One region of the Halomonas sp. SIMBA_159 genome, then DNA from elsewhere that is predicted to be linked to it. Evidence: predicted binding sites of a transcription regulator. Region 1 holds the regulator's gene; each other region holds the start of a gene.
The links. Region 1 encodes LexA, which represses DNA repair genes until DNA is damaged. Its sites were predicted from a motif close to TACTGTNTANNTANACAGTA; they were not measured.
Positions count from the first base shown of each region.

Region 2: a site for LexA is predicted at 6,625-6,644, ahead of R0J87_RS12970 (PA0069 family radical SAM protein). Genes of this name have one in related genera too.
Region 3: a site for LexA is predicted at 3,490-3,509, ahead of R0J87_RS08190 (DNA topoisomerase III). Genes of this name have one in related genera too.
Region 4: a site for LexA is predicted at 2,884-2,903, ahead of recN (DNA repair protein RecN). Genes of this name have one in related genera too.

Region 1 covers NZ_JAWJBT010000026.1:10,619-18,551, reverse strand. Annotated here, with positions in the region: gene R0J87_RS15965 (hypoxanthine-guanine phosphoribosyltransferase) at 1-251, opposite strand, end outside; gene nagZ (beta-N-acetylhexosaminidase) at 297-1,307, opposite strand; gene R0J87_RS15955 (L,D-transpeptidase family protein) at 1,392-1,907, opposite strand; gene R0J87_RS15950 (TetR/AcrR family transcriptional regulator) at 1,885-2,562, opposite strand; gene lexA (transcriptional repressor LexA) at 2,790-3,473, shown strand; gene R0J87_RS15940 (energy-coupling factor ABC transporter permease) at 3,489-4,160, opposite strand; gene purU (formyltetrahydrofolate deformylase) at 4,179-5,033, opposite strand; gene R0J87_RS15930 (ribonuclease J) at 5,308-6,909, shown strand; gene moaE (molybdopterin synthase catalytic subunit MoaE) at 6,928-7,404, opposite strand; gene moaC (cyclic pyranopterin monophosphate synthase MoaC) at 7,408-7,933, opposite strand, start outside.
Region 2 covers NZ_JAWJBT010000018.1:34,476-42,408, reverse strand. Annotated here, with positions in the region: gene ptsP (phosphoenolpyruvate--protein phosphotransferase) at 1-817, shown strand, start outside; gene pfkB (1-phosphofructokinase) at 817-1,788, shown strand; gene R0J87_RS12995 (PTS fructose-like transporter subunit IIB) at 1,785-3,524, shown strand; gene pgi (glucose-6-phosphate isomerase) at 3,761-5,428, shown strand; gene R0J87_RS12985 (hypothetical protein) at 5,564-5,704, shown strand; partial or broken gene R0J87_RS12980 (gamma-glutamylcyclotransferase family protein) at 5,723-5,944, shown strand; gene R0J87_RS12975 (cysteine hydrolase family protein) at 5,951-6,514, opposite strand; gene R0J87_RS12970 (PA0069 family radical SAM protein) at 6,672-7,751, shown strand; gene R0J87_RS12965 (winged helix-turn-helix domain-containing protein) at 7,790-7,933, shown strand, end outside.
Region 3 covers NZ_JAWJBT010000010.1:81,969-89,901, forward strand. Annotated here, with positions in the region: gene R0J87_RS08175 (S8 family serine peptidase) at 1-337, shown strand, start outside; gene R0J87_RS08180 (hypothetical protein) at 402-641, shown strand; gene R0J87_RS08185 (nucleotidyltransferase family protein) at 719-1,279, opposite strand; gene R0J87_RS08190 (DNA topoisomerase III) at 1,466-3,415, opposite strand; gene R0J87_RS08195 (ABC1 kinase family protein) at 3,602-4,849, shown strand; gene R0J87_RS08200 (SEC-C metal-binding domain-containing protein) at 4,963-6,783, shown strand; gene R0J87_RS08205 (AmpG family muropeptide MFS transporter) at 6,802-7,933, opposite strand, start outside.
Region 4 covers NZ_JAWJBT010000009.1:83,423-91,355, forward strand. Annotated here, with positions in the region: gene R0J87_RS07530 (RnfH family protein) at 1-28, shown strand, start outside; gene R0J87_RS07535 (outer membrane protein assembly factor BamE) at 40-498, opposite strand; gene fur (ferric iron uptake transcriptional regulator) at 571-1,023, shown strand; gene recN (DNA repair protein RecN) at 1,163-2,836, opposite strand; gene grpE (nucleotide exchange factor GrpE) at 3,036-3,665, shown strand; gene dnaK (molecular chaperone DnaK) at 3,818-5,749, shown strand; gene dnaJ (molecular chaperone DnaJ) at 5,859-7,013, shown strand; gene R0J87_RS07565 (HNH endonuclease) at 7,081-7,887, opposite strand.

The DNA of each region.
Region 1 (7,933 bases):
CGGGTAGCGTGCAGGTAATCCACTTCCAGCGGGAAGCCAAGACGCGTTAGCAGGTGCCCGGTAGTAATAAGCCCACCGTTCATGACGCAGTAAAATACCGGCAGTTTGTCGCCCAAGTCTCGCGTGATCTCTTCCGCCATGCGATCCAACGCCCGTTCCACCTGTTCTTGCGAGATCAGGCAGTCGGCGTTATCCATTAACTCACGCATGGAATCCAGCGATTCAAGCGTTTCTTTATCCAGCTTGGACATGCAACTTCTCCAAAAAAAGAGATCTAATAAGATAACGGTATAAAATTAACTAGACAACGCTTCGAGCTTAGCGTGGGTGCGCCGCCAGCGACCCAGCGCTGCTAATGCATCAAGCTCTGGCCGTGCGCGCCCATAGCGCAGCTTGGCCGGACGCTTATTCAGTACGCCTTGGCATGCTTCAACCACCTCAAGGGCAGCAGCGCGGTCATTGCAGATCAGCAGCATATCGCAGCCAGCGGCGAGCGCTGCTTTAGCACGCTCAGCCGGGCCGCCTGCCTCATGGGCACCGGCCATGCTTAAATCATCTGAAAAAATACACCCTTTGAAACCCAACGATTCGCGCAACATGCCTAGCCAGTTGGGTGAAAAGCCCGCAGGGCGCGTATCAAACGCTGAATAGATCACGTGCGCAGGCATAACACCGTTCAACACACTGGCTAGCTCGCGAAACGGCACTAAGTCACGCGCTTTTAGCTCAGCCAGCGGGCGCTCATCCACCGGCAGCGCCACGTGGGAATCCGCCGCAACGCCACCATGACCAGGAAAGTGCTTACCCACTGCCGCCATGCCAGCATCGTGTAAGCCATCAATAAAGGCGTGACCCAACTGAGCGACATGCGCAGGATTGCTGCTGAAGCTGCGCTCACCAATCACGCTGGAGATTCCGCTTTCAACATCCAGCACCGGCGCAAAGCTAATGTCCAAACCGCAGGCAGCCATTTCCATACCCAGCAGCCACCCCGTGTCTTTGGCTAGGGTGAGACCTGCCACCGGGTCGTTGGCGAACAAATCACCAATACGCGCCATGGCAGGTATCTTGGTGACACCTTGTTTAATCCGCTGGACTCGCCCGCCCTCTTGGTCAATGCCCAACAGCAGGTCGCCACGCACACGCCGAATACTGCTGCAGAGTTGGCGCACTTGGTAGGCATCTTCTACGTTGCGGGCGAACAAAATAACGCCACCCACCGCAGGGTCTTTGAGCAATCGCTTTTCAGCGCTAGATAATTGCGGCCCTTCTAGGTCAAGCATGACCGGGCCAATGGGTTGCGTCATGGTGGTGAGTCCGACAAAAAGGGCGCCATTCTAGACTAACCGCTTAGCGTGTCAAAATTCTGGCAGGACGCCCGATAAATGGTCTTAGTGCAGCCAGACCGGCGTACCAGGCTGGGCATGATCAAACAAATAGTGCAAATCGTCATTACGCAAACGAATGCAGCCGTGTGAGGCCGCCACGCCCATAGGCTGATCGGGAGGCGTTCCGTGTAGATAAATATAGCGCCGCTGTGAGTCGACATCGCCACCACGATTCACGCCGCACTCTAGCCCGCAGAGCCACAGAATACGTGTCAAAATCCAATCGCGTTTAGGGAAGCGGCTAGCTAACTCGGGCGAAAACACCTCTTCTGTCCATCGGCGGCCGCGAAACACCGCATTATCTGGCAAGCCTTTGCCGATAGCGGCACGCACATAGTGCCAGCCTAACGGTGTCTGGCCACTGCCCTCCTGCTGTCCTACCCCTGCAAGCCCAGTGGACACATCACACTCATAGCGCACCTCTCTCCCCTGCCAGCAGCGCAGCCGCTGCTGCTGGGTGTCGATTTCAATCCACTCTGAATGGGTAGGCGGTAATTCAGCTAGCCTGGGCGTTTCCATGGTGTCCCTCTTCAACAGCAGCCGGTAACGGGGCGCTCATCGCCGCCACCACCACTGGGCGCAGTCGCCTAATAAGGTCGCGCACCGTTACCTGCTCTTGGTAATCCTTGGCAGCGATATCGCGGAGAGCATCCAGTCCTGATAGCGTAAATATCACCGTGCCTAACATAAAGTGTAGCCGCCAAAAACGCTCAGCGTCCGGCAGCTCTGGCGTGGCTTTACGTACAAGCTCGGTGAACCGGGTAAATACGTCACCATACTGCTGCTGAATGTAACGACGCAGATGCCCCTGCGCTTGGCTGTACGCCAACCCCAATAAGCGCATAAATACTTTCAGGCTATTGCGCTCTGCAGGCACCGCCAGCACGGTAGTCGCCATTGTTTCTAACAGCACTTCCAGTGGAATAGGCGTGCCCTGGTAGCGCGCTTCTAACTCATCTAAAGCGGTATGAAAGCGTGCAGAGAAAGGATCCAGGTAGCGGGCAAAGACGGCTTGAATCAGCGCTTTTTTGGAACCAAAGTGATAGTTCACTGCGGCTAAATTGACCCGCGCTTTGCTGGTGATATTGCGCAGCGACGTTTCGGCAAAGCCTCGCTCTGCAAATAGCACCTCTGCAGTATCTAAAATACGCGTTACCGTATCCGATTGGGCCATAGCGCCCTCCAAAAACAGGTGTTTAAAACATGCCTGAATACTATTCCATAACCCCTGTTGGCTCAATCTCTTATCCAACAGGCTAACAGGGTTGATCCAGACAGGAGTGGCTGTCCAAGTTGGGTGCAACTCGCCATGTACTGGATAGAGCAACATACTGTATACTTAAACACATACTGATTAAGCCGACATGTAGCTACTGTCTTTTCACTGTTTTGGAGTATGGTATGTCGCGTCCACTTACAGCTCGTCAACAGCACGTTTTTGATTTTATTGTGAAGACCATGGGTGAACTAGGCTACCCGCCCACCCGCGCTGAAATTGCCAAAGCGTTGGGGTTCCGTTCGCCTAACGCAGCAGAAGAGCATCTGCGTGCGCTAGAGCGCAAAGGCGCTATCCGGATTATCCGTAATACGTCACGCGGCATCCGCCTGCCAAATCAGGAGCCACAAGAGCTGACTGAAACGCCGGCAACAGCGCAAGCGCCAGCGACCACTACGGAAGCCCTGCCCAACGGATTACCTGTTATTGGTGAAGTGGCCGCTGGCAGCCCCATTTTGGCAGCTGAGCACATTGATCGTTACTGCCCGCTGCCTGCGGAGTACTTCACGCCTAAAGCCGACTACCTATTACGCGTTCGCGGCCTCTCAATGAAAGACGTGGGTATACTGGAAGGCGACCTTCTGGCCGTGCATCGCACCGACCGGGTACGCGACGGTCAAATCGTAGTCGCACGCTTGGAAGACGAAGTTACTGTCAAGCGTTTTAAACGCCAGGGGCATCAAGTGACCTTGCTTGCTGAAAACGCTGATTTCGCCCCCATTGAAATCGATTTGCGCACTCAGCAGCTCGATATTGAAGGAGTAGGCGTGGGCGTAATTCGAGGCGGGAACGGGCAGGCACTTGGCTAACGGCCCACCCAAACGCTATTGCATATCGATATAGCGATGATCATTAAAGGTGGCCACCCAACCTGGGTGGTACACCAAGAGAATACTCAGCAGCATGCCGGTAATAAACGCTTCTGACGGCATCAACAGTGGCAAAAAACGGGCATACTCTTGGGCAAGATAGACCGCTTCAGGGTCAGTGCCCGCCAGCATAATTAACGCCACCGCTGCAAGCCCTCCACCAAGCGTTGCCAACGCCGCGCCGAAAAACCCGCAGGCAAAGAGAAACACCATCAGGTTATCGGGCAAACGACGGTCAACAATGCGCCATACCACACCCGTGATGAGTGCAGGCACAATGCCGGTGACCAGCACGTTAGCCCCTAGCAACATCCACTCGTTTCTACCCACTAACACCATGGCGACATTGATCATCACATTGCTGATCAACGCCAACGGCATTTTAAAGACCAGCGTCATCAGCACGGTAAACACCAAGTGCAGTGTCAGCCAATCGACGGCTTGAGCACGCAGCTGCCACATCAGCAGAACCGCCAAGGTGGCCGCCATCCAACGATGCTGTAACGCTGTATCGTCAAGCAGCGGCTGCCAGGGGCGCAGGCATAAGCACCAAACAATCACACCCAGTGAAAGTAGCCATGTAAGGACTAATGCCCACGGTGCTAACACGCTTTGTGCAAATGACATAGCGCCCCCAGTAGTGGCTTAACTAAAGACAACCGTCTTGTTACCGTGAATCAAGACACGGTCTTCCAAGTGCCAACGTAACCCACGAGCCAATACGGCTTTCTCCACATCCCGGCCAAAACGCACTAAATCGGTAGGCGTATGGCAGTGGCTGACACGGTGAATATCCTGCTCAATGATGGGGCCCGCATCCAGCTCTTCAGTCACGTAGTGACACGTCGCACCAATGAGCTTCACGCCACGCTCGTAGGCTTGATGATACGGTTTGGCACCGGCAAAGGAAGGCAAGAAGCTGTGATGAATATTAATCACACGCCCGGCGTAACGCTCGCATAGCGAGGGTGGCAAAATTTGCATATAGCGCGCCAGCACAACGCAATCTGCGCGGGCATTATCGATCTGCTCTTGCACCTGCTCGAAGGCTTTCTGCTTATTGGCAGGGTCCACCGGCACATGGTGGTAAGGAATGCCGTACCACTCAGTCAAAGAGCGCATGTCATCGTGATTAGAGATCACCCCAACAATATCGCAATCCAACTCACCCGCCTGCCAACGGTAGAGTAAATCGACTAGGCAGTGAGACTCACGGGACACCATCAGCACCACGCGGCGGCGCTTTTGGGTATCGACTAACGACCACTGCATATCAAACTCAGCTGCCACCGGCTCAAACGATGTACGCAGTGCTTCCGCCGACATGCCCAGCGAATCCGCCAGAATTTCGTAACGCATAAAAAAGCGGCCAGTCTCTAGATCAGAGTGCTGGCTGGCTTCCGTAATGGAGCCACCTTGCTGAGCAATAAAGCTTGAGACACGCGCCACGATGCCCACTTGGTCTGGGCAGGAAACAACTAAACGGTAATAATGAGACATAACAGACACTCTTAACGTATTTAACGGCACGCTCGCCAAGCACCTGCCACCCGGCAGGTAACCTACATTAGCGGCCGTAGTGTAACGTAAGCAGGTTGAGGAAGCACCGTGGTCAGGTGCCGCGATGATTGTTACCCGCCCCCCGCATCCCGTATAGTTAAGGGATTACTTTTTAGGCTTTTCATAACTGATGCATCCATCACGCGTTCAACTTCGTCCCCGTCGTCGCCCACCCCTGCGCCTGCTACCGCTAGGTGGATGTGGTGAAATTGGAATGAATCTTACGCTGTATGGATACGACGATCAGTGGATCGCCGTGGATTGCGGCATGATGATTCGCCAAGACTTGCCCAACTCTCCGCTCCAGGTACCAAACACGGATACCTTAGAGGCGCTGAAGATTACTCCAAAAGCGCTATTTATTACTCACGGTCATGAAGATCACATTGGCGCCGTCGCGTGGCTGTGGCCGAAATGGGGCTGCCCTATTTTTGCCACCCCTCTGGCAGCAGGACTATTACGTTACAAATTTGCCGAACATCAGCTCAGTAGCGCCGCCATCGAAGTCATTGAACCGGGCGATGCGGTGGAAAACGGCCCGTTCACGCTGCGCTTTTTAAATGTGCCCCACTCCATTCCGGAAAGCTGCTCCATTATGATGCAGGCAGGCGAATATCGCGTGCTGCACACCGGCGACTGGAAACTCGACCCCACCCCTCTGATAGGCCCACCTATCAATGCCGCCCACTTCAGGGCATTGGCACCCGTCGATCTGCTCGTGGGTGACTCCACCAATGCCCCGATGCCGGGGCAGTCTGGCAGTGAGGGAGATGTCGCCAAGGCACTTGCCAAGACGCTAAAGGCGTGTACAGGCCGCGTGGTGGTGTCTTGCTTTGCCAGCAACCTGGCTCGCGTACTGGCGATTGGCTTAGCGGCACAAGCATGTGGCCGCCGAGTAAGCCTGATGGGGCGCTCAATGGAGCGCATGGTAAGCGTTGCCAGGGGGTTGGGTTACCTGGATGACTTTCCGCCACTGGTGCCCTCCCATGATTTGGGTTACTTACCCCCCGAAGAGGTCGTGATCATTGCCACCGGTAGCCAGGGCGAGCCACGGGCTGCGCTGCAACGTCTAGCCCAGCGGCGACACCCCTTCATGGACTTAGAGCCCGGCGATAGCGTGATTTTTTCGGCCAAAGCTATTCCAGGCAATGAGCGCCCCATCGAACAGCTTAAAAAACGTTTATTGCAATTAGGTGTCACGCTATTCGATGAAATGAACCATCCGGAGCTACACGCCACGGGCCACCCTGCCCAAGAAGAACTTAAAAAGCTCTACCAGTGGGTCAGGCCCAAAAAACTGCTGCCAGTACATGGCGAAGCGCGTCATCAGGAGGCGCATCAAGCACTGGCTGAAGAGATGGGCATTAGCGCTCCTTTAGCGCCCGTCAACGGTGACATGCTGGTCTTAGACCATGAGGGGCTACGTTGCGAGGCACGCTATCCGCAACCACCCTGCATCGTCAATCAAAATAGTGTGGTGCCCCATCCAGGCTTAGAGAGTAACCATCCTACTGCTCGACGTGGCAGCCTGTTCCTGGCGCTGCCAGTGGCCGCCACAGAAACCGGTTGGTGCCGTATTGGCCGACTCATGCTTGACGCCAATGGCGCAAGCCCGATGGATGAAGATAGCTTCAGCGAATGGCTAGATGAGCAGTTAGACGAGATTGAAGCCGACACCCTGGCTGATTTGCGCCATGCGCTACAGCCAAGGTTAGTGCACTGGCTAGCCAGCCACTTACAGCATATGCCAGAAGTGCATCTACAGATCATGGCAGCCGAGATGCCAAGTATAGAAGAGCTAAACGACGAGCCTTAACTGTACCCACCTCATGACTTACCAGCGGTCCGCATCTTGCTGGTCGGTATGACGCTCTTTGACCCAGTAAGCCCCTTGCTTGGAGTGCTCTTTTTTCCAAAACGGTGCCTGGGTCTTCAAATAATCCATGATGAAGTCACACGCCTCAAACGCATTACGGCGGTGAGCGCTGGCCACAAGCACCCTGACGATAGGATCACCGGGGGCCAAGTCCCCCACCCGATGAATAACGCGCACAGCCTGTAGCGACCAGCGCTGCCAGGCCTGCTCTGCAATACCCGTTAACGTGCGCTCAGTCATCCCAGGGTAGTGTTCAAGCGTTAAACCTGTCACATCCGGCGTCTCGTTAAAGTCACGCACTAACCCCGTAAACGTCACTATGGCACCAATATCAGTGCGCTGACCCAGCGCACTCTCATAGCCGTAGTCCATCGAAAACGGAGCGGACTGCACCTCTACGGCAATGTCTGGCAATGTTGGTTCGTTAACAGACACGGCTTACCCCCCGGTCACCGGTGGAAAAAAGGCCACTTCATCATCATCGGTGATGCGAGCGCTATCATTCGCCATCACCTGGTTAATCGCACACAGAGTACGCTGGTCAGACAACACCGAAAAACGCGGGTCCTGAGCACTCAGCGCGGCTTTCAACCCAGCCACATCGCGGCTAAGCAGTTTATCTAAGTCGATCGTCAAATCGCTTTCGCCTACTCGCTCACGCAACTCAGCTAAAAATTTGACCCGCACACAAGGGGAAGAGCAACGCTCCCCAAGACTCACTTCGCCAGCCGCGCCCTCACCAGTCACAATGGGTGCTGTCGTCTCCCGACGGTAATCACCGCGCTGACCGCCCTGCTTGCTATCCAACTGAATAGCCTCAATGCGCATCTCTTTATCGACGGCTTTACACATATCATAAAGCGTCAGGCAAGCCACCGAGACTGCGGTAAGCGCTTCCATCTCGACGCCCGTTCGACCGCTCAAACGACACATGGCCGATACATCGACCCAGCCGTTGTCGTGA
Region 2 (7,933 bases), on a different contig from region 1:
GCGCACCGAGTTCTTGTTCATGGCCTACTCCAGCGCTCCGGATCTCGCTACGCAAATCGCCGAATACCGTGAAGCCACCGATGCGCTTAATGGCCGCCCGCTCGTCGCCCGCACCCTGGACGTCGGCGGTGACAAGCCGCTGCCCTACTGGCCAGTGCCTCAGGAAGACAACCCCTTCCTCGGCCTGCGCGGTATTCGCTTAGCGCTGACCCAACCAGACGTGCTGGAAACTCAGATTCGCGCACTGCTGATGGCCGCCGTCGGCAAACCGCTACGCATCATGCTGCCGATGGTTAAAGACGTAGCCGAGTTCCGCGCGGCGAAGGCGATTTATGACCGACTTCTCAAAGAGATCGCACCCCAGCAGCGCGCCACCGACGTACAGCTTGGCGTGATGATTGAGGTGCCCTCCAGCGCCTTGTTAGCACCCACGTTGGCCGCCGAAGTCGACTTCTTCTCAGTGGGTACCAACGACTTAACGCAGTACACCCTCGCGATTGACCGTGGCCACCCAGAGCTTTCTGCCCAAGCCGATGGCCTGCACCCGGCGGTACTGCGATTGATTCAAATGACCGTTGAGGCCGCCCATGCACAAGGCAAATGGGTCGGCGTGTGTGGTGAACTGGCTTCTGATGCCATGGCCGTGCCGGTTCTGGTGGGCTTAGGTGTCGATGAACTCTCGGTGAGCGCACGCCAAATCCCGCTGGTCAAAGCCCGCCTGCGCGAGTTTGACCTTGCCCAAGCCCAGGCCAGCGCCCAGTTAGCGCTGAGCAAAGCCACCAGCGACGAAGTCCGCGACGCCTTGGAGGCCAGCTAATGGCACGAGTTGTCTGTATTACGCTGAACCCGGCGCTGGATCTCGCCTTCAACCTGGATGCGCTGACGCTGGGGCATGTCAACCGCCCCACCGGCGCGCAGCTGGAAGCCGCAGGTAAAGGGGTGAACGTCGCGCGGGTATTGGCAAGCCTGGGCCACGAAGTGATTGTCAGTGGCTTCTTGGGCGAAGAGAACGACGCCCCTTTCAGCCTCGCCTTCCCCCGTTACGGCGTCGAAGATGCCTTCGTGCGGGTGCCGGGCAACACGCGCATCAACGCAAAACTCGCCGAGCAGAGCGGCCGTGTGACCGACATCAACGGCCCCGGCATGCCCATCGAAGCCGCCCATCTGGAGGCTTTACGCACCACGCTAAGCGGCCTGTTTGAAAGTAGCGCGCCGCCTGAGGCCGTGGTGGTCGCGGGCAGCCTGCCCCCCGGCATCGACCAGCCCGCGTTTGGCGAGCTGCTTGCCTTCCTGAAAGGTTTCGGGGTGCCGCTGTGGGTGGATACCAGCGGTCCGGCGCTGCTCACGGCGATTGCCGCGCAGCCTGCCGCAGTAAAGCCTAACGAAACCGAGCTGGCCGACTGGGCCGGTAGCGCCCTTGATAGCGACCAACAGCGCCAAGCCGCCGCCGAGCGGCTGCACGCCAGTGGAATCGAGCACGCGCTGATTTCAGCAGGTGCCGAAGGCGTTCTATGGGTGAGCCAGCACGGCACCTGGCAATCCACGCCGCCGACCGTCACCGCCACCAATACCGTTTGCGCGGGCGACACCTTTGTGGCCGGCATGCTCCACGGGCTGCTGAGCCAGCACTCGCCCAACGATACGCTTCGTTTCGCCACGGCGCTTTCTGCCGAAGCGGTACGCCATGTCGGTGTGGGCACTTCCCACGCCGATGATTTTGACTCACTCCAACAACAGACCCGGGTACGGCGTCTTGACGACACCCACACCGAGGGAGCCACGCGATGAACCTAATCCTGATTACCGCCTGCCCCAGCGGCATGGCGACCACTTTCCTGGCCGCCAAGCGCCTAGAGCAAGCCGCCACGCGGCTGGGCTGGAACGTTCATGTAGAGATGCACGGCGAGATTGCGCCACTGCAAGCCGCCAGCGCCGAGCAGATTGCTAACGCCGATTTGATCGTCGTGGCCGCCGACCATGTACCCGCTCCGGAACGTTTTGAAGGCAAGCGGCTATTCCAGGCTCCTATTGCCAGCGCCCTGCCCGACCCCAGCGCCTTTTTAAGCCAGGCCAAGCGGGAAGCACCGATTTACAGTGCCCCGGCAGCCACTGCTGCGGCCCCGGCCAGCAGCGGGAATGGCAAAAAAATCGTTGCCGTCACCGCCTGCCCCACCGGCGTTGCTCACACCTTTATGGCCGCCGAAGCGCTGGCCGAAGCGGGTAAGGTCATGGGCCACCAGATTCGCGTGGAAACCCAAGGCTCAGTGGGCGCGCAAAACAAACTCACGGAAGCGGAAATCGCCGACGCTGACGTGGTCGTATTGGCCTGCGATATCGAAGTGGATCCTTCACGCTTTGCAGGTAAGCGTATTTATCGCACGTCTACCAGTAACGCGCTGAAAAAGCCGCGCCCGACCCTTGAAGCCGCTTTCACCGATGCCGCCGTTGAGGACGGCACCAGCGCCGCCAGCAGCAGCGCCACCGCCAAAAAAGGCATGAAAGAGAAAGGCGTCTATAAACACCTGCTGACCGGTGTTTCCTTTATGCTGCCCATGGTGGTGGCGGGTGGCTTGTTAATAGCCCTCTCGTTCGTGTTCGGTATCGAAGCGTTCCAGGAAGAAGGCACCCTGGCCGCCGCGCTGATGCAGATTGGTGGCGGCACGGCCTTCGCGCTGATGATTCCCGTTCTGGCAGGTTACATCGCCTACTCCATCGCCGACCGCCCTGGTATTGCCCCCGGCATGATTGGCGGCATGTTGGCCGCTGAGATTGGTTCAGGGTTTATCGGCGGTATTCTGGCCGGTTTCCTGGCGGGCTACGTGGCCCTCGCCGTCACGCGCTACGTGAAACTGCCCTCCAGCGTTGAGTCGCTCAAACCGATTCTGATCATCCCGCTGATTGCAAGCTTGGTCACCGGCCTCACAATGATCTACGTGATTGGCGAGCCGGTGGCTGCCGTGCTGAGCGCGCTCACCAACTTCCTGGAATCCATGGGCTCGACCAATGCCGTGCTACTGGGCATTCTGCTCGGAGCCATGATGTGCTTTGACCTAGGCGGCCCGGTCAACAAAGCGGCCTACACCTTTGGCGTCGGCCTGCTGGCCTCTGAAACCTACGGCCCAATGGCCGCGATCATGGCCGCCGGCATGGTGCCCGCAATTGGTATGGGTATTGCCAGCTTCGTGGCGCGTAACAAGTTCTCTGCCCCCGAGCGCGAAGCGGGTAAAGCCTCGTTCGTGCTGGGCCTGTGCTTTATCAGTGAAGGCGCGATTCCGTTTGCGGCGAAAGACCCGCTGCGCGTGATTCCAGCCTGTATCGCCGGTGGCGCGGTCACGGGTGCACTCTCCATGCTGGTGGGTGCCAAGCTGATGGCCCCCCATGGCGGTATCTTCGTGCTGCTGATTCCTAACGCCATTACTCCCGCTCTGCTTTACCTGGGAGCCATTGTGGTAGGCTCTTTGATTACCGGCCTGGGCTACGCGTTTATCAAGCGTGATGCTGCCCAAGTCGCCGTTGCCAGCTAAAGGCGGCACACTAAGGGCGAGGCAACCTCGCCCTTTTGCTGTTTAGTCAGCCGTTCAAGACGTCCACCACCCCGCTGTTTTATTAACCATTTTTCTTACCATTTATCGCTAACTGTTGTTCTCAAACGCGCAATATGTAGTATTTTTACATAAATAACAGCGACGCCAGGGCGTCGGACACGCCCCGTTAGCGATAACGATGTAAAACAGATGCAAAAACAACAGGACCGCCCGTTATGTTTCAACTCACTCGCAGCGTTACTTGGCAGGCCCTAGAGCGCCTGCGCGATAAAACCGCCAATGACCGCATTCGTGACTACTTTACGAATGATCCGCAGCGCTTTGAAAAAATGAGCCTGCGCGTCGGCGGCCTCTTTCTAGATTACTCCAAGCATCAGGTATCGGATGAAGTGCTGGCTAAACTGATTGAGCTAGCCGACCACTCCGCCCTGGTACAGCGCCGCGCCCAGATGTTCTCTGGCGACATTATCAACGTGACCGAGAACCGTCCGGTACTCCACACCGCCCTACGCCATTTGGGCGATGAGCCGGTGTATGTGGACGGCGAAGACGTGATGCCAGAAATCACCCGCACCCGCGAGCAGATCAAGCTGTTCTCGGAAGCGGTGCGTAGCGGCGAGTGGAAAGGCTATAACGGCCAGCGCATTAAAGACGTGGTCAATATCGGTATTGGCGGCTCGGACCTCGGCCCCAACATGGCGGTGCGTGCGCTGTTGAAGTATCGCCATCCGGAACTGCACTTCCACTTCGTTTCCAACGTGGACGGCACCCATATTCAGAAAGTGCTGTCGCGGCTAGACCCCGCCACCACGCTGTTTATCGTCTCTACCAAAACCTTCTCCACCCAGGAAACCCTGCTCAACGCCAAGACGGCACGACGCTGGTTCCTGGAAAACGCTGGCGAAGACGCCGATGTGGGCGCGCACTTTATTGCCGCTTCCACCAACCGCAAAGCGGCGATGGAGTTCGGTATTCGCGAAGAGAACGTGTTTGAGTTTTGGGCCTGGGTGGGCGGCCGCTACTCCATGTGGTCTTCCATCGGCTTGCCCATTGCGCTCTCGATTGGCTTTGAAGGCTTTATCGAGCTGCTGGAAGGCGCCCATGAGATGGACCGGCACTTTATCGAAGCGCCTTTCGCTCAGAACATGCCGGTACTGATGGCGCTGATCGGCATCTGGTACATCAACTTTATCGGCGCGGAAACTCAGGCCATCGTGCCCTACGACCAAGCGCTGAACCAACTGCCCTCCTTCCTGCAGCAGTTGGATATGGAGTCTAACGGTAAGTCGGTAGATATTTTCGGCCACCCGGTGAACTACAAAACCGGCCCGATTGTATGGGGCCAAACCGGCTCCAACGGCCAGCACGCCTTCTTCCAGCTGCTGCACCAGGGCACGCGCTATGTGCCCATCGACTTTATCGCTTCGCTCAAGCCGGAACCGGGCGTGGAAGACCACCACTTCGCCCTGCTGACCAACATGCTGGCCCAAGCCAACGCCTTTATGGAAGGCAGCCAAGGCGACAGCAAAGAGCTTAGCCAGCTCGACCCCTACAGCTGCCCCGGCAACCGCCCCTCCAGCACTCTGCTGCTCGACGAGCTAACGCCGAAAAACCTGGGCGCGCTGATTGCGCTCTACGAACACAAGGTGTTCGTGCAGGGCGTGATTTGGAACATCAACTCGTTCGACCAGTGGGGCGTACAGCTAGGCAAGCGCATTGCGGGTGAAATCAGCGAGCGCATCGACGCCAACGCCGCCGACTTCGACGCTTCTACGCAGGGGCTGCTTGAGCTGGTGCGCGCCCACTTTCCGAGCAGCGCACGCAAAGCCGATAGCGCCGAGCCAGCAAGCAGTGATAAAAAACCGGTGCGGAAGAAGCGTTAGGTTAAAAGGTAGGTAAGCACAGCGCCTTGGCAGACTGCCAGGGCGCTTTTGGGTCAACGCCTATTGAGTGGCTCTCAACCGTCGTAAATCGGCGTGTAGCCGTGGCTTATTGAACATTGTGAAAAGGTGAACGTCATGCGGCATCTTCACCAAGCCATCCAGCACTGCCCACGAGTAGCGGTATACGGCACGTTAAAGCACGGCCATCGCAATCATCACTGGTTAAACGGCGCTGACATGCTGGGCCAAGACCGTTTAACAGAGATTACGCTTTAGGACCTTGGCCCCTACCCAAGCGCTAAGCTCACGCCATCCACAGGCGTTGCGGTGGAGGTGTATGCCATTAACGCTGAACAGCTAGCGCGGCTGGATGAGCTAGAAGATTACCTGCATAACTCTCCCGACAAGGGGATGTACGACCGAAGGATGTTGGCAACCCAACATGGCGATGCCTGGTGCTATATCTACAATCCACCGGTTGAGGCAACGTCGCAGATCAAGAGCGGAGAGTGGTAAAACGATTTACAGTAAGGCCAACGCCTCTTCCGTACTCACAATCTCCGCATACTCCCCGTCTAAATTCGCCAGCGACATCGCATGCACCTCTTCGGCAGTGCGATAGGTGCCGGCGTAATCTTGCTTTGCGAACGTGAAGGTGGCATCGCTCACCACGTAAGCATCGAAGCCTAAATTCCCCGCCGAACGTACCGTGGCTTCGACCGAATTACTGGTACTGACGCCTACAATGACCAACTTATGGATGCCGCAGGCACGTAGCCAGCGCTCTAACCCAGAGTGCGTGAACGCATCGGGCACGTTTTTATCGACGATATGCTCGGTAGCGAGTGGCTCAAACGCAGGCTGGAACAGCACGCCGCTCTGCCCAGGCCAAAACGGTGAGCTGGGCGTGCGGGAAAGATGGCGTACATGCACGATAGGCCCGCCTTGGCACCGCCAATCGGTCAGTAGACGCTGAATGTTGGCTTCGGCTTGCGGGTTATTGCGCTCTCCCGCTTTTTCAGTCGCCATGCCTTGCTGCATGTCGATAATGATCAGCGCTACGCGCTGATTCTTCGTCGCGTACATGCTTTCCCTCCTGCAATCATCCAAGTAAGACGTCCCTCTTTCCCCAAAATACCATTAGCGCTGTCGTGGCTGTACTGCCCGCTTGGTTGCGGTGCTGGGCAAACCCCATACACTGTATTTATAAACATATATATTGATACTACGTATGAGGTGGCAGATGACATCACTGGATCTCTCTCGCGCTACCGTGCATAAAGGGCGCGGTGCAACCTACGACCCACATAACCGCTTTGCCCCTACCCGCAGCGTGGCAGAGGATGACGGATGGTGGCAGGAAGAAGCCTCTATCTCACTGGCAACAGAAGTGCGCGAGGAAGCCAGTAAAAGCGCACTTTCTTGGAACAACTCGCCAGATTTACCTTTTGATCGTTCGCTTAACCCGTATCGCGGCTGTGAGCATGGCTGTGTCTACTGCTATGCGCGTCCCTCCCACGCCTATTGGGATTTATCACCGGGGCTGGATTTTGAAACCAAGCTGATCGCCCGCCACGGGCTGGTGGAGCATTTAAAAGAGGAGCTTTGCCACCCCCACTATGTTTGCCGCCCCATTAACCTCTCCGGTAATACCGACTGTTACCAGCCGCTAGAGGCCACCTACCAAACCACTCGCCGCTTACTGGAATTGCTGTTGGCTTGCCGCCACCCGGTGACGCTAGTGACGAAAAGCACGCTGATTTTGCGGGATATCGATCTACTAGCAGAAATGGCGGAGCATCGCTTGGTGCGGGTGTTCGTGAGCTTGACCAGCCTAGACGCTAACCTAAAGCGCACGCTGGAACCCCGTGCGGCATCGCCGCAGGCACGCCTGAAAGTGATCCGCGAGCTAAACACGGCGGGAATACCGGTGGGCACGCTGGTATCGCCGATTATTCCAGGCCTGACCGACCACGAAATTGAGCGCATTCTGGAAGCCGCCAGCCGCGCCGGGGCGCGCACCGCCACCTGGATGCTGCTGCGGCTGCCCCACGAGGTCGCGCCGCTGTTTGAAGCGTGGCTAGAGGCTCACTACCCCGAGCGCGCTGCCAAGGTGATGAGCTTGATGCGTCAGTGTCGGGGCGGTAAAACCTACGATGCGGCCTTTGGTAAGCGCTTTCGCGGCGAGGGGGTATTCGCTGACTTAATCGCCCAGCGGTTTCAGCGTGCTAGCCGCCAGTGGAACATGCAGCCACGCACCGAGCAGGGGCTGAATACCCGTGATTTTCGCCCGCCCCGGGCACAGGGGGATTTATTTGATTAGACTGCAGGAATACCCATCACTAAGAAGACGCCCTCTCCATGTCGCTCAGCAAAACAAAATCCAGCTTTTACCGCCGCCTTTACGTGGCCCACTTGATTGAGCAAGGCGTGGCCAGCGTACCCGCGCTGATGGAAGCCACCGGCATGCCGAGGCGCACCGCCCAAGACACCATTACGTCCCTG
Region 3 (7,933 bases), on a different contig from region 1:
CGCCACACAAACGGGGGCACCGGCCAATTCACCCACGGTGATGTCGGTGGCTTCCTTAGATCCCAACTTATCGCCTTCCAACTTTTCCAATCATGGCAAAATCGACATTTCCGCCCCTGGCCGAGATGTTTTTTCATCGTGGCCCCGGCCTACGCGGCATAAATCGATTAGTGGCACCAGCATGGCCGCGCCGCACGTGGCGGGCTGTGCTGCTCTCTGGGCGCAGTCGGATGCTTCCCTACGTGGGCGTAAGCTGTGGGAGCAGCTAGTAGCGTCAGCCAAATCTTTGCCACTGCCTGACACCCAAGTGGGTGTAGGGTTGGTACAAGCCCCTTAACCATCACGCCGCGCTGGGCGTTTATATTCACATGCCCAGCGCACGCACTGTGGAGATACGTTCCATGGCAACGGTCGCTCTATGGTTGATCACGATTTCTAGCGATCAGCCCATCCATGAAATCGCCACTCGCCTCAGCGCGGAAGGGCTGACTATTCGAGAAGTGCTAGAAGAGATCGGCTGCATTACCGGTGCCGCCGACGAAGCCACCGCAGAGCGGCTAAAGCAGGTGAAAGGCGTGGTGGATATCTCCCCGGACATGCCCATGGATATCGGCCCGCCAGGGGCAAGTGAGACGTGGTGATTTTGATTTTGAGACGTTACAGGCGTTCGGAGTTGATGATGGCGAAAGCCAGTGAATAGCTCATCGCACCTTACTGCCTAAATAAAATGACGCTTAAATTTTTCGTGGTTTTCAATGTTGCTACGCACATCAGCTTCGTCCCAGATTTGCAGCTCCCAGGGGAAGTAGAAGTTGCTTCTGTTTTTAAAATAGACGTGGAGACCACGGTCCCCCTCTTTATCGCGTAGATACCAGTTTTTTAACCCCAGCTTGTCTTGCCACTCATCCAGCAGCTCCATCACCTTGTTCACGTCATCGGCAGTTAGCACGATGCGAGCACCAAAAATATCGTTTAGCCAGTTATTGACCGGATATTGATCTTCGCAATTTGAAAAACGTTCGATTTTGTCATCAATGCTCTCGCGCGTTTTTACGCGATAAAAATATTTGATGTCGATGTCTGCGGCCATCAGGTAGTCGTTAATGCTCTCATGCAGGGTGAGGCGATATTGATAAATGTGTGTGGCGGGAACCTGCTGAATAGTTCGGGAAAGGTTGAGCTTGGCAATTTTTCCGGTTTCAAAATAATCCCTAGAAAAATCCGCGTGCAGGCGATGGATTTCACTGACGAGTTGTTGGGTCTGGCTGATTTTGTCCATGCAGTGCCTCTTTACTTGAGGGCTGTGTCTCCGGTTTAGGAAAGCTGAACAGCGGATCGAGGTAGTGATCGTATCGCTTTTTGCGGACATTAAGCTCGGGGGACAGCACGGCAAAAAGTCTAAAATCTGGAAGATTTTCGACTGAATCGCTAGCCATTTTTTGGGCGATCATACTTCGGGATATGGTTATTGGCTCCCTTTTTGGGGCGTACTTCTACGGCTCCCCGTGGTTTTCTTGCTGCCGGTACTTTTACGCCGTGTAAAGCTTTTCTTCGTGGCTCCGCTGCGTTTGCCGGGGCCTCCAGCCTCGCCTTGGGCGGTTTGCAGGCTGTGGCGCAGTTTAGCCGCGTCGCTTTGGCTTAGTAGGGCGCGTAAGTCTTCCAGCAGCGCGTGTTGGAAGGCGTTGGGGTCGTCTTGCTGTTCGGAGATCGCCCGCAGGCGTTGCTCCCAGAGGGCGGTGCGTTCCGGTGTGCTAACGGCGCTGGGCAGCGCGGCGATCAGTGCACAGCCGAGCTTGGTGGCGCGTAGGGCTTTTTGCTGTCGTACTAAGTAGCCGCGCTGCACCAGGGTTTCGATAATGCCTGCGCGGGTGGCTTCGGTGCCCAGGCCGTCGGTGTCGCGCAGGGTGCGGCGCACGTTGGGGTCATCCACGTAGCGGCCAATGTTCATCATTGCTTTGATCAGGCTGGCATCGGTAAACGGCTCTGGCGGCCGGGTCTCTTTTTCCTCCACGCCTGCGGCGAGTGCTTGGCAGGTTTCGCCTTGGGTGAGCGGTGGCAGCGGCGGGGTGTCTTCGCGGGTGGTGAACAGTGGCTTCCAGCCGGGGTCGAGAATGCTTTGGCCGCGAGCGCGGAAGGCTTCGTTCAGCAGAGTGAACTCGGCTTTCACTTCAAAGGTGCGCAGCGGGCGGTAGAACTGCGCCATCACGTTGCGCACGATCAATCGAAACACATGGCCTTCGGTGGTGGAAAGCTGGCTGAAATCGACGGGCTTGCCGGTCGGTGCTAAGGCGTGGTGCGCGCCCACCTGCTTATCGTTCCAGGCTTTCGAGCGCAGGGTAAAGTCGGCCCCGTTGAGCCAACCTCGTAACGTGTCGTCATTCTGGCAAGCACCGGAGAGGCTGCGCTGGGCAAGCGCTAGGTGCTCTTCGGGCAAGTAGCGGCAGTCTGAGCGGGGGTAGGTGATCAGTTTGTGCTGCTCGTATAGCCGCTGGCAAATATCCAGCACCATCTGCGCGGAAAGCCCAAAGCGGCGGGCGGCATCTACCTGCAAGGCAGAGAGCGAGTAGGGCAGCGGTGGCGCTTGGCGCTTCTCTTGCTGGTCTAATGTGGTGAGCGTGCCACGTGCGCTGGGTAGCTGCGCGGCTAGAGCATCGGCAGGCGTGCGGTCAATCAGTCGCCCTTGCTCATCCAGGGGTTGATGCGCCTTAGGAGCCCACCAGGCGCGCAGCTGGCCTTGCGCCACCTTTAAATCTACCCAAAGCGGGTAAAACGGATGGGGTTTGAAATCACGAATGCTGTTATCCCGCCGCACAATCAGCCCAAGTACCGGGGTTTGTACACGGCCTACCGAGAGCACGCCATCGTGCCCGGCTTGGCGGCCGGTGAGCGTCCAAGCGCGGGTGAGATTAATGCCATACAGCCAGTCAGCCCGAGAGCGCGCTTGGGCCGCCTGAAACAGCGGCTGAAACTCAGTATTCGGCCGCAGGCTGGCTAGCGCTCGGCTTACCGCTGGGCGGTTGAGGTCGCTAATCAATAGCCGCTGCACCGGGCCACGGTACTTCAAATGCTCGATCACCTCTTGCACCAGCAGCTGGCCTTCTCGGTCCGGGTCGCCAGCGTGCACTACGTTGGTAGCCTGCTTGATCAGTTTGCGAATCACCGCTAACTGGCCACGGGCTTTGGAGCGCGGCGCGAGCTGCCACGTGCCGGGCACGATGGGCAGCCGGTCGAGCCGCCACTGTTTATCGGCGGGGTCGTAGGCTTCCGGTGGGGCTTGCTCGAGCAGGTGGCCTAGGCACCAAGTAACCGTGGTATCGCCGCACACAATCGCCCCTTCCTGACGTTTGCCACCGCCGGGCAGGGCATCGGCAATGGCACGGGCGAGGCTGGGTTTCTCGGCGATAATCAAACGCATACGGTGTGGCCCTGGCATAGATAGAAAACAGACGTTTATGTTAGCAGAACCTGCCCTACCGATAGAGAGAGTAGGAGTGAAAATTTATACAGGTATAAAGGGTGTCGAACTCATTCTTGATGTATAGTTTTTGTATAAAATTAGTGAATTGAGTAATCTGACACAAAACACTGGGAGGTGAGGTTCATGCGCGAGCGCGGTAGAACACGACGTTTATTTGGGCTGGGTGCCCGTACCGGTGGTGCCCTGCTGAAAACGCGGCTAGGCGGCCAAGCGGATTGGCGGGCGCTGGGTGAGGCGCTGTTTGAAGGGCTTTCTGAATTAAAAGGCCCGGCTATGAAGCTGGCTCAAATTATGTCCCAGTGGGATGACCTGCTGCCGCCGGAACTGGCCAACGAGCTGGCCCGCCTGCAACGCCAAGCCGAGCCGATGCCCTGGCCGAAAATTCGTGAGGCGCTAGTGCTGCAGTACGGTGATATCCAAACGCACTTCCGCGAGATTGAAGAGCGCCCCTTTGCCAGCGCTTCGATGGGTCAGGTGCACAAGGCGGTGACCCACGAAGGGGAAACCATAGTGCTTAAAGTGCAGTACCCAGGGCTTGCTGAGGTTTTAGAGAGCGACCTTAAACAAGTGAGGCGCATTATGGGTCTTGGCCGCTGGTTCAAGGTCCCTCAGGCACGGCTGGATGCGCTGTTTGAGGAGTTGGCAGCCGGGCTGCGTGACGAGCTGGACTACCACGCCGAGGCCCAGGCGCTGGCCCGTTACCGGGAGCGCTACCAAGATAACCCAACGCTGGTGATCCCCGAGCCGCTGTTTGAACTCTCCGGCCAGCACGTATTGGCCATGCGCTTTGTAGACGGCACCCCGCTGCGGGATTTAGAGAGCGCGGATGACGCGACTCGTCAAAAAGTGGCCGTTGCATTGGCGGACTGGATTACCGAGGAGCTATTTACCTACCGTGAGCTGCACGCTGACCCCCACGCAGGCAACTTTGCCTGCGATGAGCAGGGCCGCTTAGTGATTTACGATTTGGGCGCGGTGATTCCCGTTCCCGAGGAGCGTCTAAAGGCCATGATGCAGCTATTGGATGCCACGCTTTCCCAAGACCCAATGGCCATGGATGACGCGCTGATGAAGATGGGCGGCCGCCAGGGTCAAGGCGCTCCGCTGGCGCTGTATCGCGAATCCGCTGAGTGTATTACCCCGCTGTTCTCCCCCGGCGAGCAGGATTTTAGCGACGTGCGCGTTCACCGCCGCTTGCGGGAGCTCACCCCCAAAGTGTGGGCCGCTATGGATCGCCTTCAGCCCCCGGCAGATACGCTGCTGCTCTCTCGGGCGCTCAACGGCCACTACTGGAACTTGGTGCGCTTAAAGGCCCGTTTAGATATGCACGGCCGAACTCAGCCGCTGCTGGGCTGGGCGCGTACTGCGTAGCCAAGACCCTGCCAAGCGATGACCGCTGCGGTAGCCCCGCCAGCCATGCTAGACTATTGCGCTTTTTAATCGGTTTTACAGATTTTATAGTCTTGAAGACAGTGGAGACGGCAATGCTGGCGGTATGGGTCGATCAACTGCTGGGATTTGCCTCTGGGGCACTCTCGGCAATCAGGCAGCAGGAACACTACCCCGATTTTATGACGTGGGTACGTGACAAAGGTGCGCAGGCGTTTAACGGCGATGTGGCCACCGCACAGGCGCTAGCGCCCATTTTATGGTCGCAAACTCCGCTAGAGCGGCTGGATTTTGCTAGCGAGCCCTTGGCAACACCTGGCCGCAACGAGCCGTGCTGGTGCGATTCCGGACGTAAATATAAGCAGTGCTGCTACCGCGTTAATTTCCCGACCGACATCCCTGAACAGATGATGTGGATGCTCTCGCTACGCGAATGGAAGGGGGCCACGCTGAAGGCGGCGTTAGATAGCAAGCAGGCTCCGCCGCAAGCGCTGTTAGAAGCCGGGCTGATTGCCGCAGAGAGTGGCCAAACCGGCCGTTCCATGCAGATTCTGGAGTCGCTGTTTGATGGCAGCGACTGGTCGCGCCTACCCGAGCAGGCTGAGCCTGCTTTTGAAATCCTGCTAGATATCTATCAAGAGCGCGGCTTTACCCGCAAGCGTGCCGATTTGCTGGACGACGTGATGGAGCGCGGGCCGCTGTTTTTACGCGGTGTAGCGCTTGAGCGGCTGTGCTTGATGCATCTAGATAATGACGATCTAGATAGCGCCCGCGCGGCGTTTGTCAAAGCTCAGCAGGCGCTGCCTGATTCGCCAACGCTGGCCTACATTGAAGCCATGCTGCTGCTCCATGAAGGCCATGAGAAAGAGGCCAAAGAGCGCGCTAACTTCTGGTATCGCCGCTTGGTGCGCCAGGGGGATCTGGACGAAGACCAGCTCGAATTCCTGGCCGCTCTGGCAGATAACCCCGGCGCAACGCTAGCAGACCAGCTTTTGAGTGCTGAAGAAGATATGGCGACGCCGCTGGTCTCGCTTCAGGCGCTGCTAGCGGCGCTGCCCATTGCTCCCAAGCTTTCCATTGAGCAGGATGCTGAGACCGGCCGCCTGCACTACACCACTACCGCCCGTGAAGAGACGCTGTTTGCCGCGTGGCACGAGCAGTTCCAGGTCATGGTGGATGAAGAGGTAGCGCTGGGCTTCCGTGATGACCCTTGGGTTAACGCCATTGATTGGATGTCGGAGCTATGTGCCCACCCAGAGTGGCTTGATGCGCCGCAAGTGGTGCAAGACCTAACGCTGGCGCTCACCAGCCGCTTTGGCAGCCTGCCGTGGATGGCACCCAGCCTGCTGGAACCGTTGGCGCTGCGCCTTTCACGCTGGCTGGAACAGGCCCGTGCCGCAGGCGATGGTAGCCTTTGTTGGGACGACGCCGATAATGCCATGCTGCTGCGCACCGGCTTGGCGCTGGTAGTAGGCATGGAGCGTGGCGCTCGCCAACACTCCCGGGAGCTAGCCGAAGAGCTGCTGGCGATCGACCAAGAAGATAGCCTGGGCTTGAAAGAGCTGGTGCTGGACCAGCTGCTGCGCGATGACCGCAACGAAGAAGCGCTAGCGCTGACCGAAGAGCCGCAAAAGGATGACGGTTCGCTAGTGCTGGGGCTGCTAATGGGGCGTACGTTGGCGTTGTATCGGTTAGAGCAGCAGGAAGCTGCCGAAGCAGCACTGGCCGAGGTGATTGCCCACAACCGCCATGCGCTTGAGCTGTTATGTGGCGAGAACCCGCGGCCTTCCATGCCTCATCCTGATGGGCAGGTGGACCCGGGCTCTCGAGCAGAAGCGTGGCAGTACCGTACGCTGATGCGGGACCAGTGGCGCACCACGCCAGGGGCGCTGGATTGGTTAGCCAGCCACCGCTGAGCTGTTCGCTGACGGTTTTTAGCTGCCTGCCTCGGTAACCGGGGTAGGCACTAGCTGTTTATCCCGGCTTATCCAGATCGCCAGCAGAATGGCGGGTAAGCCTAGCAGCGTGGCTACCACAAAGAAGGTGGCGTAGCCCTGAGCGCTCACCACGATCCCGCCAAACCCGCTCAGGAATTTCCCCGGTAGCGTCATCAGCGACGAAAACAGCGCGTACTGCGTGGCGGTATACGCCCGCGAGGTCAAGCTTGAAAGAAACGCGATAAACACCGCACTGGCTAGGCCGTTAGCGAGGTTGTCGCCAATGATCGTGACTACCAGCATCGGTACCTGATTGCCGATTAGCGCAAGCACCGCAAACAGCAGGTTGGTGATCATCACCAGCCCTGCGCCAAAAATCAGCAGTGGGCCAATGCCGTAACGCGCCACCATTAGCCCGCCTAAAATCCCTCCGGTAATGCTCATCGCAATACCAAAGATATTGGTCACGTTAGCAATAGTGGCCAGCGAAAAGCCCAGGTCGATATAAAGCGGGTTGGCCATGGAGGCCATCGCTAAGTCGCTGATGCGGAACACGGCAATAAACACCAAAATGCCCATCGCCTTCACCCCATAGCGGCGAAAGAAGTCGGTAAATGGGCACACAATCGCCCCAATCACCCAGGCGCCCAAGCGGCGCAGCGTTTTGGGCTTTCCACGGCTGGCGCGCATAAAGGCACGCACTTTGGGCTCGTGGATTAATTGCACGGTTAATGAGGCGCGCTTGGGTTCTGGGCGAATCAGCACGGTGATCACGCCAATGCCTACTAGTGCGGCCATGGTCAGGTAAGCTGCGTTCCACGATATCGCCGACGCCACATAAAGCGCACCGGCCCCTGCCGCCAGCAGCCCGCCGCGATAGCCAATAATGTACGTTGAGGCCATAGCCGCCTGAACATCATCATCAGCGGATTCGATACGGTAAGCATCAATGGCGATATCTTGTGTTGCGGAGCCAAACGCCACCAATAGCGCAAAGGCGGCGACCCAGCCCAGGTTGCCGATAGGATCTACTCCCGCTAGGCCAATGAGCCCGGCGGCAATCATGCCTTGAGCTAGCAGCATCCAGCCTCTGCGCTGGCCAAAGGTGCGCGTTAACAGCGGCAGCGCG
Region 4 (7,933 bases), on a different contig from region 1:
GGCCAAACGCCAAGCCAAGGAGCAATAAACCCCTAGCCGTTACTCGCCAGTCATAATCGGCTGCGGCTCTGGCGTGGGTGTTGGCGATGTCTGGTTGGGCATCGCATCCAGCGGGTCAGCGCCTTCTACGGCGGGCCCCATGCCGCGGTCTGTGCTAATCGGCAGGTCGCGGGATAAATCCCCTTCCTGCTCGATGTTGACCAGCCGGCTTGCATTATCAAACGTGAGCGTTACGCGGCGCTGTTCAACGCCTTCATACGCTTTATCGATGCGGTAGACGTAGTCCCACTCGCGGGAGTCGAACGGCGCTTCCAGTAACGGAGGGCCCATCACATAAGTGACCTGCTCCTGGGTCATGCCCGGCTGGAGCTGGCTGACCATCTCCTGGGTGATCAGGTTGCCCTGGGGAATGTCGCGCTTATAAACGCCGACGTAGCTACAGCCGCTAACAACAGTCAGGGCAACGGAAAGGGTAATGATACGAGTCAATTTTTGCATTTGAGCCTGTTCTTCACTATCGTGGTTTCGGTCGATGATACCCGACCTAACCTGTTACTGCGAAGAGCAACCATGGCCGATCAGAACCATGAACTACGCAAAGCCGGGCTGAAAGTGACCCTGCCGCGCGTCAAGATCCTGCAGATTCTCGAAAATGCTTCGGGCCAACACCACCTTAGCGCAGAAGAAGTGTATAAAACACTGATTGATGCGGGCGAGGATGTAGGTCTGGCAACCGTCTACCGCGTGCTGACTCAGTTTGAATCAGCAGGCTTGGTGATTCGTCACAATTTTGACGGTGGCCATGCGGTGTTCGAGATGACCCAAGAAGACCACCACGACCATATGGTGTGTCTGGAAAGCGGTGAAATCATCGAGTTTGTGGATGATTTTATCGAGCGTCGCCAGCAAGAGATTGCCGAAGAGCACGGCTACGAGCTAGTGGATCACGCTCTGGTGTTGTACGTACGCCCTCGCGGGTCAGACGTCACACGCCAGGACAGCGGTCCGACGAATCGCAAATAGCGAATCGTTAAAAGCGCATAGCCGTGTGAAAACGCTCCCAGGGTGCCAGTGAATCATCACTTGCGCCCTGGGAGCGTTTTTGTGTTTAACGCCAGATTAAGGTAAGGCTCGACCCTACTATCTCAGTGCGGCGGGTATCTCAGTGCGGCGGGCGCTGGCTGGCCAGCAGCATTTCACGTGCGTGGGCCAGGGTTTGGTCGGAGAGTGTCACACCGCCCAGCATGCGGGCCAGCTCGCTAATGCGGCCGCGCTCATCCAGTAGTGCCATATGGGTAAGAGTGGTGTCGCGTTTCGCGCGTTTCTCAATATGCAGGTGCTGGTGCGCCTGAGCGGCCACTTGGGGCAGGTGGGTCACGGTCATCACCTGGCCGTTTTCTCCTAGTTTGCGCAGCAGTTGCCCAACAATTTCAGCCGTGGCCCCTGAGATACCCACATCTACCTCATCAAAGACCAGGCTTGGGATCGTCGAGTGTGATGCTGCCACCACCTGGATTGCCAAGCTGATGCGTGAAAGCTCACCGCCCGAAGCTACTTTGGTCAGCGGGCGGGCAGGCTGGCCGGGGTTGGCGCTAATTAAGAACTGAACGTGATCCAAACCTTCTGGCGTCGGCGTTTCGCGTGGGGTCACGTCCACTTCAAAGCGTGCCTTACCCATGGCTAAGAAAGCGAGCTGTTGCTGAACCTCTTTACCCAAGCGAACAGCGGCTTTTTGGCGTGCCTCGCTCAGTTGTTTTGCTTCACTGCGATAGCGCTCACGGTATTCAGCCACTTGGGTGCTTAGCGATTCAAGGTCATCGTCGCTGGCTTCTAGCTGGGCTACTTCCTGTTGAAGCTGAGCATGCAGCGCGCAAATCTCTTCGGGGGCAACGTGATGCTTGCGGGCAACGCGATGTACATCGCCCATGCGCTCCTCCACCCAGGCGAGGCGTTCGGGGTCTAGCTCGGTGGTGCTGGCTAAACGCTGCAGCTCGCTGGCGGCTTCTTCTACCTGAATACGGGCGTCGTGGAGCATGGTAAGCGTATTGGCAAGCGTTCCTTTATCACTCCCGGGCAGGGCGCTGAGATGGGCGTACGCCTGGTTGAGCAGCGACAGCGCACCGCCTTCGTCACTTTCACAGCAGTCTGCGGCAAATTGGGTTTCGCGTAGCGTCTCTTCGGCATGAGCCAGCGTGTGCTGCTCCTCTTCGAGGGTTTGCAGCTCTCCTTCTGCCAAGCCTAACTGGTCGAGTTCTTCAACCTGATAGCGCAGCAGCTGGCGCTTGGCTTCTACTTCGCTACCTTCTTCGCTGAGCTTCTTCAGCCGCCGCCGAACGTTGCGCCATTCACGGAAAGTCTCAGCAAGCTGTTGGCTGCGTTCGCGTAAACCGGCGTAGTCATCCAGTAGCGCTAAATGCGTTTCTTCGCGCATTAAGGCTTGGTGGGCATGCTGGCCATGAATTTGAATCAACTGCTCACCGAGGGATTTTAGATCCGCAATAGTGACAGGGTGGCCGTTGATCCACGCCTTGGAGCGGCCATTCGCCGTCACAACACGGCGCAGTAGGCACTCTTCAATAGGCAGGTCGCGGGCGGTGAGCCACTCAGTGGCACCAGGAAGATGCTGAATATCAAAGCGAGCGGAAAGGTCAGTGCGCTCGCAGCCGTGGCGTACGCTGCCCGCATCGGCGCGCTCGCCCAGGCAGAGGCCCAAAGCACCTAGCAGAATGGATTTGCCCGCCCCGGTTTCCCCGGTAATGGCGGTCATGCCGCGGGTTAGGTCGAGTTCTAGGCGGTCAACGATGGCGTAATCTTGGATGGCTAGCTGCGTAAGCATAGGGCCTCCTGAGGCGGTGCGGCACAGAAGCTGGATACTTATCCACTAATTGGTGTTTTATACAGTAGTCGATAACTCACTTCAATGCCCCTCTTGAGATGCTTTTTATGGCCCCCATATAGGCAGCATACGTGGTTAATACCCGCTACTTAACGTAGGTGGCCGCTACCGGCACCGCTACTTATTTCAGGAGTAAGGCATGGCTAAAGAACCGCAAACCCCGTTGGAAGATGAGCTGGCCCGCCAAGAGCAGGAAGCCGAGGTGACCGAGCAGTCCGCTGAAGAGCGCTTGGTAGAAGGCGAGCTTGAAGGCTTGATTGACGACGATGGCGCACTGGAAGGCAGCGTTGGCAGCCCCGAAGCCGACGTGCTGGCCGCCCAGGTAGAAGAGTTGGAGCAGAGCTTAGCGGAAGCCAAAGACCAAGCGCTGCGCGCAGCGGCGGAAGCCCAGAATGTTCGCCGTCGGGCTGAGCAGGAAGCTGAGAAAGCGCGCAAGTTTGCCCTTGAGAAGTTTGTTAAGGAGCTGTTGCCCGTCGTTGATAGCTTGGAAAAAGCGCTGGAAAGCATGCAAGAAGATGCATCTGACGTGCACCGCGAAGGTGTCTCCATGACGCTGAAAATGCAGCTAGACGTGCTGAACAAGTTTGGCGTTGAAAGCATTGAGCCCCACGGCGAGCCCTTCGACCCGCAGGTACATGAAGCCATGGCGATGGTGCCGAACCCAGAGCTTGACCCCAATACGGTGATGGATGTGATGCAAAAAGGGTATCTGCTCAACGGTCGCCTCGTGCGCCCAGCCATGGTGGTGGTCAGTCAAAAAGCGAATTAAGCCGCAATGACGCATTGCAGTAAAAAAAGCCCTTGAAATGCTGCAAGCGGCCCCCAAATAAAGGTCAACCCGCGGGAAAACCCGCAAACGCCAGCAGAATAATCGCGGCGTAAAACATCAGTTTTGTTTCAACCGAATTCGAGGTTTTTGCTATGGGACGCATTATTGGTATCGACCTGGGCACCACTAACTCTTGTGTGGCCGTGCTCGATGGTGACAGCGCTAAAGTCATTGAAAACGCCGAAGGCGGTCGTACCACGCCTTCCATCATTGCCTACACCGACGACGGTGAAACTCTGGTAGGTCAGGCCGCCAAGCGCCAAGCCGTGACCAACCCGGAAAACACCCTGTACGCCATCAAGCGTCTGATTGGCCGTCGCTTCAAAGACGACGTGGTCCAGAAAGACATCAAAATGGTGCCGTACAAAATCGCTGAAGCTGATAACGGCGATGCGTGGGTAGAAGTGAAAGGCAAAAAAATGGCACCGCCGCAGGTAAGCGCGGAAGTGCTGAAGAAAATGAAGAAAACCGCCGAAGACTACCTCGGCGAGCCGGTCACTGAAGCGGTTATTACCGTTCCGGCCTACTTCAACGACAGCCAGCGTCAGGCCACTAAAGATGCGGGCCGCATTGCCGGCCTAGATGTTAAGCGCATCATCAACGAGCCGACAGCCGCAGCACTTGCCTACGGCATGGACAAATCCCGTGGTGATAAAACCATCGCGGTATACGACCTGGGTGGCGGTACCTTCGATATCTCCATCATCGAAGTGGCCGACGTTGACGGCGAAACTCAGTTTGAAGTGTTGGCCACTAACGGCGACACCTTCCTGGGCGGTGAAGATTTCGACCTGGCGTTGATTAACTATCTGGTTGACCAGTTTAAAACCGATAGCGGTATCAACCTCTCCGGCGACAACTTGGCCATGCAGCGTCTGAAAGAAGCCGCAGAGAAAGCCAAGATTGAGCTTTCCAGCGCTCAGCAGACCGACGTGAACCTGCCGTACATTACGGCCGACAACACTGGCCCGAAACACCTGAACGTGAAGGTGACGCGTGCCAAGCTGGAGTCGCTGGTAGAAGAGCTGGTTCAGCGCTCGCTCGAGCCGTGCAAAACGGCGCTGAAAGATGCTGGCTTGTCCGCTTCTGAAATCGATGAAGTGATCCTGGTCGGCGGCCAGACCCGCATGCCGATGGTTCAGAAGAAAGCAGCTGACTTCTTCGGTAAAGAAGCGCGTAAAGACGTTAACCCCGATGAAGCAGTGGCTGTAGGTGCTGCGATTCAGGGCGGCGTACTGGGTGGCGACGTGAAAGACGTTCTGCTGCTTGACGTCACTCCGCTGACCCTGGGTATCGAAACCATGGGTGGCGTGATGACCGCGCTGATCGACAAGAACACCACCATCCCGACCAAGAAGACACAAACCTTCTCAACTGCGGATGACAACCAAACGGCCGTGACCATCCACGTCGTTCAGGGTGAGCGTAAGCAGGTCACGCAGAATAAATCGCTGGGTCGTTTTGACCTTTCCGATATTCCGCCGGCCCCGCGCGGTGTGCCGCAAATTGAAGTGGCGTTCGATCTTGATGCCAACGGTATCTTGAACGTGTCTGCCAAAGACAAGGCCACCGGTAAAGAGCAGTCCATCGTCATTAAAGCGTCCAGCGGCCTCTCGGATGAAGAGATCGAGCAAATGGTACGCGATGCCGAAGCCCACGCGGACGAAGATAAAAAGTTCGAAGCGCTGGTGCAGCTGCGTAACCAAGCGGACGGCATGATTCACGCCACTCGCAAGACCGTTCAAGAAGCGGGCGATAAAGCGACCGATGACGAAAAACAGGCCATCGAAACTGCTATCAGTGAACTGGAAGAAGCGCTGAAAACCGATGACCAGGACAACATCCAGAAGAAACTGGATGCACTGACCGAAGTCTCCGGCCAACTGGCGCAGAAAATGTATGCCGAGCAGGCAGACGCTGCACAGGCAGGCGGTGAAGGCGCTGAAGAAGCCAACACCAAGCAGGACGACGACGTGGTTGACGCCGAGTACGAAGAAGTCAACGACGACAAGAAGAAGCAGTAACCCACCTCTTTCTGCCAAGGAAAGCGGTGACGCGGGAGGCAACTCCCGCGTTGCTGTTTCCGCGGCCGAGACGCCTATAGAGCGTCGCTAACCAGGAGGCGTAGGACCCATGTCCAAGCGCGATTATTACGAAGTCCTGGGTGTCGAAAAAGGGGCTGATCAGAAAGAGATCAAAAAAGCCTATCGCCGTCTGGCGCAAAAATTCCACCCTGATCGAAACCCGGACGATAACACCGCAGCGGAAAAATTCCGTGAAGTGTCAGAAGCCTACGAAATACTCAGCGATGGCGAGAAGCGCGCGGCCTACGACCAGTTTGGTCATGCCGGTGTGGATGGCCAGGGCGGCGGCTTTGGTGGCGGTGGCTTCGGCGGCGGCGGAGCCGGCGATTTTGGCGATATTTTTGGCGATGTGTTTGGCGATATTTTCGGGGGTGGCGGTGGCCGCCGTCGTGGGCCTAACGCACCCGCTCGTGGTTCCGACCTGCGCTACAACCTAGAGCTTGATCTAGAAAGCGCGGTTGCCGGTACCACGGTCGATATTCGCGTACCGCGCCATATCGAGTGTGACCGCTGTGACGGCGGCGGTGCCGAGCCGGGTTCCAGCAAAGAAACCTGCCCTACCTGCCATGGCCACGGCCAAGTGCGTATGCAGCAAGGCTTCTTTGCCGTTCAGCAAACCTGCCCCACCTGCCACGGCAGTGGCCAGCACATCAAAGTGCCGTGCCACAAATGTAACGGTGAAGGCCACGTTCGCGAAACCCGCACGCTCTCTGTGAAGATTCCACCGGGTGTGGATACCGGTGACCGCATTCGCTTAAACGGCGAAGGCGAAAGCGGCGTGAACGGTGGCCCGGCGGGCGATCTGTACGTTCAGGTCGCCATCAAGCCGCACCACATCTTCAAGCGTGACGGCAAGCACCTGCAGTGTGACGTGCCGATCAACTTTGTGGATGCAGCACTAGGTGGCGAGCTGGAAGTGCCCACGCTCGATGGTCGCGTGAAGCTGAAGATTCCGCCGGAAACCCAAACCGGCAAGCTCTTCCGCCTGCGTGGCAAAGGCGTGAAGCCTGTGCGCGGTGGCGCCCCCGGCGACCTGCTGTGCAAAGTAGTGTTGGAAACGCCCGTCAATCTCAACGACGAGCAGCGCGACCTGCTTCGCCAACTGCAAGAGAGCTTCGATGGCAGCAACAGCCACAGCCACTCGCCGAAGAAGACCGGTTTCTTCGACAGCGTGAAGAAGTTCTTTGAAGAGATGAAGCCGTAAGGGCGGTATAGCGCCACTACGCAAAAAGCCCCAGCACTTCAGTGTGCTGGGGCTTTTTTGTGTCTGATTAGCGTAACAGGTTATCCAGACGCCAGGCCAAAGCATGCTGACAAGGTTGCCAATGCTTGGCTCTGGGAAGTACGACGGTTTGGCCATGCAACTGATGAAGCCATGCGTTATCTGACATTAGGTCATCAAGGGTTGGGCTGACATGCCATTTATAGTCCGGCCCCGGCGCGATCAACCGGTTATCCATCGCCCAGTGTAAATTGGGCGTCAGTGCTAAGCCATTTGTAGGGCGGTCGTCGTAGCTTTCAGCGAAAGGAATTAAATGGGCGGCTTCTACCAGATAACGATAGTCTGGCGTGATAAAGCGTAAGCGGGTGGCCGCGCAGCGATAGTCGTAGGCTTTCAGCACGAGCGTGCGAAATGCCGCAGAGCGTGCCTGCTGCTGGGCGCTCTCTTGCACCTCGCCCACTAAGCGGTCAGGCTGTTTCTCATACTCGCCGCTTTCAAGGGCTGTGGCTAAATAGGTATTGAGCGCACTCGGTTGGGCAGGGCTCGTAAAATAGTGTGCCACGATGAGCGCACAGGCAGAGTGAGCTGTTAGTGGGTCTTGAAAGGCACCAAATAGTGCGGGATCAAGTGTTGCCTCGTTAAATAGTTCTCGTAGTTTTTTCAGCGATTTAGGTTGCCCAAGGCTATCTGCGATCTTAGCGATGCTGCTCTCTAAGTGAGGCTTCCAAAGGGCTCCTGAAATGCCTTGATCACTTTTTAAGTGCCAGAGAGGCAGGTGGGGGTTGCCAGCCTGGCGATCACCGGTTGCTGCTTCATAGAGATCAAAATAGCGTGCTACCAAGCGATCATCGATCAATACCTGGGGCGTTGTAATGTGGCCGCTTTGAACTTCGCAAATTATC